Regions from separate parts of the Kocuria sp. APC 4018 genome, predicted to be linked through region 1. Evidence: riboswitches for the same ligand, from Rfam matches in the RefSeq annotation. Region 1 holds a riboswitch; the other holds the start of a gene.
The links. A riboswitch is a leader RNA that binds a small molecule or an ion and turns the genes downstream of it on or off. The one in region 1 is predicted to bind thiamine pyrophosphate.
Positions count from the first base shown of each region.

Region 2: another riboswitch for thiamine pyrophosphate. It lies ahead of thiO (glycine oxidase ThiO); the one in region 1 lies ahead of thiC (phosphomethylpyrimidine synthase ThiC).

Region 1 is NZ_JASDCY010000041.1:10,928-16,470, reverse strand. It holds gene QL985_RS08370 (L-lactate permease) at 1-632, opposite strand, end outside; gene thiC (phosphomethylpyrimidine synthase ThiC) at 893-2,647, opposite strand; TPP riboswitch at 2,743-2,854, opposite strand; gene QL985_RS08360 (hypothetical protein) at 3,054-3,950, shown strand; gene QL985_RS08355 (succinate dehydrogenase cytochrome b subunit) at 4,156-4,878, shown strand; gene QL985_RS08350 (fumarate reductase/succinate dehydrogenase flavoprotein subunit) at 4,878-5,543, shown strand, end outside.
Region 2 is NZ_JASDCY010000018.1:4,951-10,493, reverse strand. It holds gene moeB (molybdopterin-synthase adenylyltransferase MoeB) at 1-1,238, opposite strand, end outside; gene QL985_RS05120 (thiazole synthase) at 1,235-2,212, opposite strand; gene thiS (sulfur carrier protein ThiS) at 2,215-2,499, opposite strand; gene thiO (glycine oxidase ThiO) at 2,565-3,836, opposite strand; TPP riboswitch at 3,827-3,950, opposite strand; gene thiE (thiamine phosphate synthase) at 4,082-4,744, shown strand; gene QL985_RS05100 (DUF393 domain-containing protein) at 4,760-5,179, opposite strand; gene QL985_RS05095 (PhzF family phenazine biosynthesis protein) at 5,176-5,543, opposite strand, start outside.

The DNA.
Region 1 (5,543 bases):
ATCCACACCAGCAGGAACGGCACCAGGAACGTGAGCGGCTGCAGCAGGATCACCATGGCCCGGGAGAGGTCCTGCACCTCCATGCCGGTGACCTGGGCGCCCACGAGCACGGGGACACCGATCGCTCCGTAGGCACCCGCCGCCACGTTGGCCACGAGGCACAGCACCGCGGCGCGGACGGGCGGGAAGCCCAGCTGCACGAGCAGCGCGGCGCAGATCGCAATGGGCACGCCGAACCCGGCCACGCCCTCCAGGAACGCGCCGAACGCGAAGGCGATGAGCAGCACCTGGATCCGCTGGTCAGCGGACACCCCCGCGATCGAGGAGCGGATGATGTCGAAACGCCCCGAGCGCACGCTCAGCCGGTACAGCCACACGGCCATCACGATGATGTACGCGATGGGCCACAGCGCGGTGAGCAGGCCCAGCAGACCGGCCCCCGCCACGGCGGTCACGGGCATGTGGAACACGAACAGCGCCACAAGCACCTGCACCACCAGGGCGATGACACCCGACTTCAGGCCCGTGAGCTTGAAGAGCATCATGCACGCGAGGAACACGACAATGGGAATGGCGGCCACCAGGGCGGTCAGGGGCAGGCTGCCCAGGGTGTCGAGCGATTGGGTCCACATGGCGTCCTCCACGACGTCCGGCGAGTGGGCGGGTTGAGACCCAGGCCGCCGACGACGCCGCTGGGCACCCCCGGTCGCTCACGGTCGGGCAGGCGCGCCGCGGGGTGGATCGGGAGCCGCGCAGACTCCTGCCCCACCGTCCACGGCGCCCTACCACAACGCCTTGATCACGGGCTCAACGCTAGTCCTGCGGGGGCCGTTTGATGCCTGGCCACCCCGAGAAAATCGCCAAGTGTGAGGCAATACACCCGCCGGTGAGATCAGGGACGCACGGGCTCCTCGCCCCGGACCGTGGGTTCCGGGAGGTACACCTGTCCCCCGGCGGCGAGGAACTCCTGGCTCTTGCGCTGCATCCCGGCGATCGCGGCCTGGTTCTCCGCGCTGCCGTAGGTGTCCCGGATGTCCTGGGAGATGCGCATGGAGCAGAACTTGGGCCCGCACATCGAGCAGAAGTGGGCGGTCTTGGCGGGCTCGGCGGGCAGGGTCTCGTCGTGGTACTCCTGCGCGGTCACCGGGTCCAGCCCCAGCCCGAACTGGTCCCGCCAGCGGAACTCGAAGCGTGCCTTGGACAGCGCGTCGTCGCGTTCCGTGGCGCCCGGGTGGCCCTTGGCGATGTCCGCGGCGTGGGCGGCGATCTTGTAGGTGATCACGCCGGTCTTGACGTCGTCTCGGTTGGGCAGGCCCAGGTGCTCCTTGGGGGTCACGTAGCACAGCATCGCGGTGCCGTAGCGAGCGATCTCCGTGGCACCGATCGCGGAAGTGATGTGGTCGTAGCCGGGAGCGATGTCCGTGGCGAGCGGGCCCAGGGTGTAGAACGGGGCGCCGTCGCACAGCTCCTGCTGGCGCTCCACGTTCTCGCGGATCTTGTGCAGCGGGATGTGGCCGGGACCCTCCACCATCACCTGCACGTCGTGCTCCCACGCGCGCTTGGTCAGCTCGGCGAGGGTGTCCAGCTCGGCGAACTGGGCGGCGTCGTTGGCGTCCGCGATGGAGCCGGGGCGCAGGCCGTCGCCCAGGGAGAACGCGACGTCGTACTGCGCGAAGATCTCGCACAGCTCGTCGAAGTGCGTGTAGAGGAAGTTCTCCCGGTGGTGCGCCAGGCACCAGCCGGCCATGATCGACCCGCCGCGCGAGACGATCCCGGTGACGCGCTCGGCGGTCAGCGGCACGTAGCGCAGCAGCACGCCCGCGTGGACCGTCATGTAGTCCACGCCCTGCTCGCACTGCTCGATCACGGTGTCCCGGTAGATCTCCCACGTGAGCGCGTTGGCGTCCCCGTCCACCTTCTCGAGCGCCTGGTAGATGGGCACGGTGCCGATGGGTATCGGGGAGTTGCGCAGGATCCACTCGCGCGTGGTGTGGATGTCGTTGCCCGTGGAGAGGTCCATGAGCGTGTCCGCGCCCCACTTGGCGGCCCACTCCAGCTTGGCCACCTCCTCGCTGATGGAGCTGGTCACCGCCGAGTTGCCGATGTTCGCGTTCACCTTCACCAGGAACTTCCGCCCGATGACCATGGGCTCGGACTCCGGGTGGTTCACGTTCAGCGGGATCACCGCGCGCCCGGCGGCCACCTCCTGGCGCACCAGTTCCACGTCGCACTGCTCCCGCAGCGCCACGAAACGCATCTCCGGGGTCACGACGCCGCGGCGCGCGTAGTGCATCTGGGTCACGCACCTGCCGGGCCGGGCCCGCCGGGGCTCCGGCTTCCTCCCCCGCCACTGCTGGGACGGTACACCGCGGCGCACGGCGCTGCGGCCGTCGTCCTCGAGCTTGAGGCCGCGGGCCTCGTAGACCTCGGTGTCGTCCCGCTCCTCGATCCACGGCGCCCGCCAGGGCTCCAGCCCCTCCTCCGGGACGCTGCCCGGGCCCATCGTGCGGTACACCTGCAGCGGGTGGTTGGGTGTGCCGTCCGGGGCGTCCAGCTGGTGGATCTCCGTGACGGGCACCTGGATGCCGTGCTCCGTGTCCTCCAGCCACGCCAGGCGGTGGGACTCGTGCTGCTCGGTCTGCTGGATGGTCTTGTCCCCGGGGGCGTCCTGTAGGCCGTTCTCCGTGGAGGTCTCGGACGTCGCAGAGGTCTCGGGGGCAGATGTGCTGGGGGTGTGCGAAGGCAAGGCCGTTCCTCACTTCCTACGCCGGTACGAGCCGGTTCAGGTTCGACGGTCCCGGGCAGCACTGGCCCGATCTCAGCCCCCGCGTCTGGGGCTCCCGTGTGGACGGTCACATGTCTAGCACACATCCGGCGGTGAGAGGGCGACCCCGCAGCATTCCCTTGGCTGGCCTCTTGCCGCCGTGATCGCGGCCCGTCCACGGCGCCGCCACGCCCGTGGCAGTATCGTGGCGCGCGAGGCGGGTCGTGCGGTCCTGATCGCGCCGTCCTGCCCGTGCCTCAGCATCCCCCTGACCAAAGGCTTGTCCCCCATGGCCCTGACCGTCCGCAAGAAGCGCTTCATCGGGCGCATGATCGGGCACGCCACCAACCCGGTGCGGGTGCACTGGCGGACCTGGCGCCGTCAGGAGCAGCGTCACACCATCGGTGGCGTGGAGATCGTGCTGCCACCGGAGCACAATCTCCCCTACTACCAGCGCCGGGATCCCACGTACGACGCGTACGCCATCGACCTGCTCGCCCGGCTCGCGGCCGGGAACCGGCACGTCGCGGTCATCGACGTGGGGGCGAACGTGGGAGACACCGCGGCCGCCGTCCTCGCTTCGGACCCACGGAGCTCGGTGATCAGCGTCGAAGGTGATCCAATGTTCCTCGGCTACCTGGCCCGCAACCTGGCTGCGCACGCCGAGCGCGCCACCGTGGTGGAGGGGTTCGTGGGACCGGTGGGCACGCGGGTGTCCTTCAGCCGCGCCGGCTCCACGGGCGGGTTCCAGCCGGAGGAGGGCGCCGGCGGGCACGCCGTCGAGGACTGGGTCTCCCCCGCATCGCTGCTGGCCATGCCCGCCCCCGAGGACCTGGTGGTGTGGAAGAGCGACATCGACGGCTTCGACATCCACGTGTTGGTGCACCACTGGGACGCCATCGACTCCCGCTGCGACGTCCTGTGGTTCGAGTACGACTCACCGCGCACCCTGGGTGACCGCGCCGACGACGAGCGCCTGATCCGGGCCCTGGCTGCGAGCGGTCGCACGCTTCTCGTCCACGACAACCTGGGCCGCCGCATGGTGCAGCTGCCGCCCGGTGACAGCACTGGGCTGCGCACGCTCTCCCGCTGGCTGCACGAGCAGGTGGACGGTCACGTGGTGGTTCCATACCTCGACGTGTGGGCCCTGTCCCCTGAAGCGGTTCAGCTTCTCCAGTGCGACTGAATCGACGACCGAAAACGATCCCGAGAATTGCTCAGACTGCTGATAAACAGGCGCAGTGCACTGACCATTGACGCGTCGACAATTACGCGGGAAATACGCTGACCCGCCCGCCCCATTCGCCGTCTTTCGCAGCTCCCAGGAGTAGCGTGAAACACGTACCTGACGACTTCAAAGACTGCGGTTCAGGCACTGACGAGGGGCGATCATGACGGCAACTGTGCACCGAGACCACCGGACATCTTCCACACCGGGCAGACGCCTGCCGGTGTCGAACTTCGCGGCGAAAACCACGATGGCCGTCACCGGACTCATTTTTGTGGGATTCGTGTTCGTCCACATGTACGGCAACCTGCACATCTACCGCGGGCAGGAAGAATTCGACCACTACGCGCACTGGCTGCGCGAGATCGCCATGCCGCTGCTGCCCTACTCGGGCATGCTGTGGATCCTGCGGGTGGTCCTGCTGGTCAGCCTGGCGCTGCACCTCGGGTGCGGCCTGCTGCTGTGGACCCGCGCCCGCCGCGCCCGTGGGGCGTTCCCCCGCAAGGGCCTCCGGCGTCCGGACGCACTGATGGCGCGCTACATGCTGGGCACCGGCATCGTCATCCTGCTGTTCGTGATCTTCCACATCCTCGACCTCACCCTGGGGGCGCCACCGGCCGCCACCGGCTCGTTCGAGGCCGGCTCGGCGTACGCCAACCTCGTCGCCAGCTTCCAGCGCCCCGTGGTCGCGGCGTTCTACATGCTCACGATGCTGGTGCTCACCGCCCACGTGGCCCACGGCACGTGGACCGCCGCCAACGACCTCGGTGCCACGGGCAGGCGGCTGCGCCAGGTCGCCGCCTGGGTGGCCGGGCTGGTGGCGATCGCCATCTGCGTGGGCAACGTGACCATCCCCCTCATGGTTCTGCTGGGAGTGATTCAGTGATGACGGCATCCACGCAGGCCCAGGCCCTGCTCGACGAGCTCCGCACGGTGGGTTCGGACCTGCCAGGGCTGCAGGCGGAGGTCCCCGCGTCCCAGATCTGGGCGGACCGGCGGCTGCACTACCGCCTGGTCTCCCCGCTGAACCGCCGCAAGTTCACGGTCATCGTGGTGGGCACCGGTCTCGCGGGGGCGGGCGCCGCCGCGGCCCTCGGGGAGCTCGGGTACAACGTGGAGTCCTTCACGTTCCACGACGCCCCGCGGCGAGCGCACTCGGTGGCGGCCCAGGGCGGCATCAACGCGGCCCGCGCCCGCAAGGTGGACAACGACTCCGTGGCCCGGTTCGTGAAGGACACCGTCAAGGGCGGTGACTTCCGGGGCCGCGAGGCGGATGCCTGGCGCCTGGCCGAGGAGAGCGTGCGGGTGATCGACCACATGAACGCGATCGGCGCCCCGTTCGCCCGCGAGTACGGCGGCCAGCTGGCCACCCGCTCGTTCGGTGGCGTGCAGGTCTCCCGCACGTACTACACCCGGGGGCAGACCGGCCAGCAGCTGCAGGTGGCCGCCGCCCAGGCACTGCTGCGGCAGGTCTCCACGGGGCAGGTGAACCTGCACACCCGCACGGAGATGCTGGACCTGATCGTCGCGGACGGCCGCGCCCAGGGCATC
Region 2 (5,543 bases), on a different contig from region 1:
TCCACGTCCTCGATCCACGCGAGGATGCCACCGTCCAGGTGCTTGAGGTTGTCCTCCCGCAGGGCGTAGTCGGCGCGCAGGGCCGCGAGGGCCTGCGCGGAGCGCACCCCGGCCTTGCAGTGCAGGACCACGTCCCCCTCGGTGCCCGCGGGCAGCGCCCGCACGCCGTCGGTGAGCAGCCGGTCCAGGGGCACCGGCACGGATCCGGGGATGGACACGAGCTGCCGCTCCCAGTCCTCGCGCACGTCCACGAGCGTGAAGGCGGTCTCGCCGCGCTCGCGGGCCTCCAGCAGCCGGGCGAGTTCGGTGGCGTCCACGGTCTCGACGGCGCTCGGTCCGGCCGGCGGGGTGCCCACCCCGGCCTCGGGGGCAGCGGGCGAGACGTCCCCGCGGTCCGCCGCGCCGTCGCCGGGGGAGGGAAGGCCGCACGCCACGAAGACTTGCGAGAGGTCGGTGACGGGCTTGCGCTCCGGGTCCGGCAGGACGGTGAGGGTGCGCCACGTCTGGGCGAGCGCGTTGTGGACGAGGACCCGGCCCACGAGGGGCGTGCCCAGGCCGGTGAGGAGTTTCAGGGCCTCGGTGGCCATCACGGAGCCGATGGTCGCGGGCAGCACGCCCAGCACCCCGCCCTCCGCGCACGAGGGCACGGAGCCCGCCGGGGGAGCCTCGGGGTAGAGGTCCCGGTACACCGGTCCGTGGCCCGCCCAGAACACCGAGACCTGGCCGTCGAAGCGCAGGATGGAGCCCCACACCACGGGGATGCCGGTGAGCTCGGCGGCGTCCGCCACGAGGTAGCGCGTGGCGAAGTTGTCCGCGCCGTCCAGCACCAGGTCGTACTGCCCGAGGATCTCCAGGGCGTTCTCGGTGCTGAGCCGGGTGTCGTGGGTCCGCACGGTGACCAGCGGGTTGAGACGGGCTACGGCGTCCGCGGCGGAGTCCACCTTGGGCCGTCCCACGTCCCCCACAGTGTGGATCACCTGGCGCTGCAGGTTGGAGACGGACACGACGTCGTCGTCCACGACGCCCAGGGTTCCCACACCGGCGGCCGCAAGGTACTGCAGTGCGGGTGCGCCCAGGCCGCCGGCGCCGACCACGAGCACGCGCGCGTTCTTGAGCCGACGCTGTCCCTCCGGGCCGAACTGCGTGAGCGTGAGGTGGCGCGAGTACCGTTCGAGCTCCTCGCGGGTGAGATCTGCGGCCGGTTCCACCAGGGGGTCGAACGGGGAGGGAGCACTCATCGGGTGACGTCCCCCGCGGCCTCGGCCACGGACCGGGCGGGCCAGTCCCCGCGGGGAGCGTCCTCGCCCGCGCCGATCCGCCCGGCCATGGGCGAGGACGCCAGAGCGTGGGTGCGACGTGCGATCCGTCCCGCGCCGCGCGCGAGCAGACCAGCCTGCACGGCGTGCTTCATGGCGTGGGCCATGGCCACCGGGTCCTGGGCGCGGGTCACCGCAGAGGCGAGCAGCACGGCGTCGCACCCGAGCTCCATGGCCAGCGCCGCCTCGGACGCCGTGCCGATGCCGGCGTCCAGCACCACGGGCACGCCGGCACGCGAGGCGATCAGCTCGATGTTGTGGGGGTTCAGGACGCCTAGTCCCGTGCCGATCGGCGCACCCAGGGGCATCACGGCGCTGGCCCCGGCGTCCTCGAGGCGCAGCGCGAGCACGGGGTCGTCGGACGTGTACGCGAAAACCTTGAAGCCGCGCCGCACGAGCTTCTCGGTGGCGTCCAGCAGCTCCACGCCGTCCGGCAGCAGGGTGTCCTCGTCGGAGATGATCTCCAGCTTGACCCAGTCCGTCTCCAGCGCTTCGCGTCCGAGCTCTGCGGTCAGCAGCGCGTCCCGGGCCGTGTAGCACCCGGCGGTGTTCGGCAGCACCCGGATGCCGTGGCGGCGCAGGATTCCGTACAGGCTGTCCTGCGGGGCCCCCGACGACGACGCCGCCGCACCCGTCCCACCGGTGGCTCCCGTTCCGCGCGGGCCGCCTCCGTCCACCCCCGCTCCGGAGCCACCGGGAACGGAGGCGGCACCCGGCCGCGACGGGCCGGGGGAGAAGCGACGCAGGGCCACCGTGGTCAGCTCGGTGCCGGAGGCCAGCAGGGCGCGCTCGAGCATGGCGAGGTCCGTGAGACCGCCGGTGCCCATGATGAGCCGTGAGGTCAGCTCCACCCCGGCCACCGTCAGCGGCGCTGTGCCCAGATCCTTGTCCGTCATGCTCAGCCTCCCTGCACCGCGGTGACGACCTCCACGGACTGCCCCGGTGCCACGGAGGTGGTGGCCCACAGGGAGCGGGGGACCACGGTGTCGTCCACGGCCACGGCGATCCCCAGGGGGTGCCCGTCCGCGGCGGTGCCCTGCGGCGTGATCTCCCGGCCTGTCAGCTGTGCCACCGCATCGGTGAGGGTGAACCCCTCGTGGACCTCCACCGGGGAGCCGTTGATGCTCGCGGTGCCCGGACCGACGTCCTGCCGCGGCGCGTGGGGCTCGCCAGTGGCGGGCACCGGTCGCCCGGGGTCCGGAGAACCGGGCTCGGCGCCGGCCTCTGGTGTGTGCGGTGCAGGGGCGCTCATGCGAGTCCTCCCGAGAAGTCGGTGGTGTCGTGCAGGTCGTCGTTCGGGCGGGAGTGGCGCCCCGGATCCGTGGCGGCGAGGAACTCCACGTCCCGCTGGTGGTCCACCTCGGGATCCAGAACCCCGGTCACGAGTTCCGCCGCGAGACGGGAGGCCACGGGGGTCAGCAGGATGCCGTGGCGGAAGTGCCCGGTGCTGATCACCAGCCCGGCCACGGAGGTGGTTCCGAGGTAGGGGAGGTCGTCCGGGGTGCCCGGGCGGGCCCGGGCCATCATCTCCAGGACGTCGCAGTCGTCGATCGCGGGAACCACCGCGCGGGCGTCCCGCAGGAGCTGGTGGACGCCTCCGGCCAGCACCGACTCCCGGCCGTCCTCGCGGTTGGTGGCACCGACCACCAGTGTGCGGTCCACGCGCGGGACCATGTAGACCGGGCGGCCCATGACCTGGGCGCGCACCGTGCGGGTCAGCAGGTGCTCCTCACCGGGTCCCAGCACGGAGTCGGGGACGCGCAGCCGCAGGATGTCACCGAACACGGGTCGCAGCCGCAGCTCCAGGTCCTCGGGCAGCCCGCCCATGGTGTTGGCCGTGAGCCCCGAGGCCACCACCACCGCGTCCGCGGGGATCCGTTCGCCGTTGTCCAGGAGCACACCCTCCACCCTGCGGGGGCCCTTGCGGGGCACCTGCACCGACTCCACCCGGTGGGTCAGCCAGGTGACCGGGCCGGCATCCGCGGCGCCCGCGAGCGTCTCGGCGTGCGGTGCGTTGAGGGCCTCGACCATGGCGGCGGCCAGCATCCGCGGGTCCACCTGACGGTCGGAGACGATGCGCACGGCACCCCCGAGCCTGGGGGCGAGCGCGGGTTCCATGGAGCGGGCCTCGCGCGTGGAGATCTCCTCCACGTCCATGCCCGAGGCGATCTGGTGGGAGGCGAGGTCGGAGAGGGACCGGGCGTCCGCGGCGTCGGCGGCGACCACCAGCGTCTCCTCCGTGCGGTATCCCGTGGCGAGTCCCGTGGCCGCGGCCACCCGCTCCACGAAGCCGGGGTACTCCTCGGCGGACGCGCGCATCAGGGGGTAGAGCCGCTCCTGGCCGTACTGGGTCTCCGCGACGGGTGCCAGCATCCCCGCCGCGGCACGTGTGGCGCCCCACGCGGGCTGGGGGTCGGCCACGGTGACGGCAACCCCGCGGCGTCGCAGTTCGAGCGCTGTGGCCAGGCCGATCAGACCGGCCCCGGCCACCACCACGTGGGCGGGCGTGTTCTCGGGCATCTCTTCCTCCCTCCGGCGGCATGATCCGCGTCAGGTGACCGGTCGGCGGCTCACGCCCTCTCAGCCCGCTGCGGTGGTCCGTGCGGACGGGTGCGGGCTCCCGTGGAACTCGTCGGGCGGCACGATGCAGGGCGGCCGGACGACGCCGCCAGTCTAGTCCTCCCCGTGGCCCCCGTCCCCGGGGAATTCGCGGGGAGCAGATCGCTCGCCGCGCGCCCTGTGCCGGTTCGTGCCACGATGGCGGCATGGCACAGATCGAGGACCAGGGACGACGACGCCGCGAGAAGCTGCGGGACACGCGGCTCTACGTGTGCGTGACCGCACGACGGGAACGCGGTGACCTGCGGGAGTTCCTGCACGCCGCATACGCGGGCGGGACGGACATCATCCAGCTGCGGGACAAGACGCTCGAGGCGGCCGCGGAGATCGAGGCCATCGGGGTGCTCGCTGAGGTTGCCCGTGAGCACGGCAAGCTCTTTGCGGTGAACGACCGCGCGGACGTGGCCCTGCTGACCGGCGCGGACGTGTTCCACGTGGGCCAGGGGGATCTCACCACGCAGCAGGCCCGCACGGTGCTGGGTCCTGACGTGGTGCTCGGCCGCTCGTGCCACTCGCCCGCCCAGGTGGATGCCGCGCTCGCGGATCCCGGGCTCGACTACTTCTGCACCGGACCGGTCTGGGAGACCCCCACCAAACCGGGACGGGCCGCGGTGGGCCTGGAGCTGCCCCGCTACGCCGCGGAGCACGCCGGGGACACGCCGTTCTTCGCGATCGGGGGTGTCGACGCCGCCCGGCTCCCCGCCGTGCTCGGCACCGGGGCCTCGCGCATCGTGGTGGTGCGGGCGGTCACCGAGGCCACCGATGTCACCGCCGCCGCGCGCGAACTCCGGGACGCGCTGCCCGCCTGACGGGGGAGGCGCCGGTCAGCGAACGGCACCGCACTGCCCGGGATGCTGCTCGCACCACGGGGTGACGCCCGGAAAGCGTCCTCGGTGAGCGGCCACCCAGCGGTAGACGGCCTCCTGGGTGCGGGCCACCAGCGGCAGCCCGTAGAGCGCGCCGAAGAAGCGTGTGCCCAGGGCTGTGTCAAGGATGCTCGCAACTGCTCGGGCACCGCTCACCGCGAGCCCGCCGTCGCCCTGCGGGTCCCCGGGCCCGGCGGGGACCGCCCAGACCGAGGCGTCGCACTGCTGCGGGGTCAGGCCGAAGCGCTCCGGCACGCCCGGGTGCTGCCACGCGTGCAGCTCGATCCGTCCGTGGCGGTCCAGGTGTTCCACCCAGCCCACCGCGCGGGTGCAGAAACCGCACCGGCCGTCGAAGACCACGTGCAGCCGGGTGCTCACAGGACCACGCTCCCCGAGACGCACACCGTGCAGTGCCCACCCACGCGCACGGCACCCGTCGCATCCGCGCTCACGCGGACCAGCCCTCGACGACCCATCCGGGTGCCCTGACGTGCGGTGTAGTCCTGCGGGGCGCGGCCGGTCCGCACGAGCCACTGCGCGAGACCCGCGTTGAGGCTGCCGGTCACGGGGTCCTCGTACCCGGTGGCCCCGGGCACGAACGCGCGCACCTCGAAGCGGTGCTCCGCGCTGTCGGGGGCGGGGCCGAGCACTCCCACCTTGTGCGCACCGAGTGCGGCGAAGGTGGGTTCCAGTGCGAGCACCTCGTCCGCGGAGCTGAGCAGCAGCGCGGCCCACCCCGGTC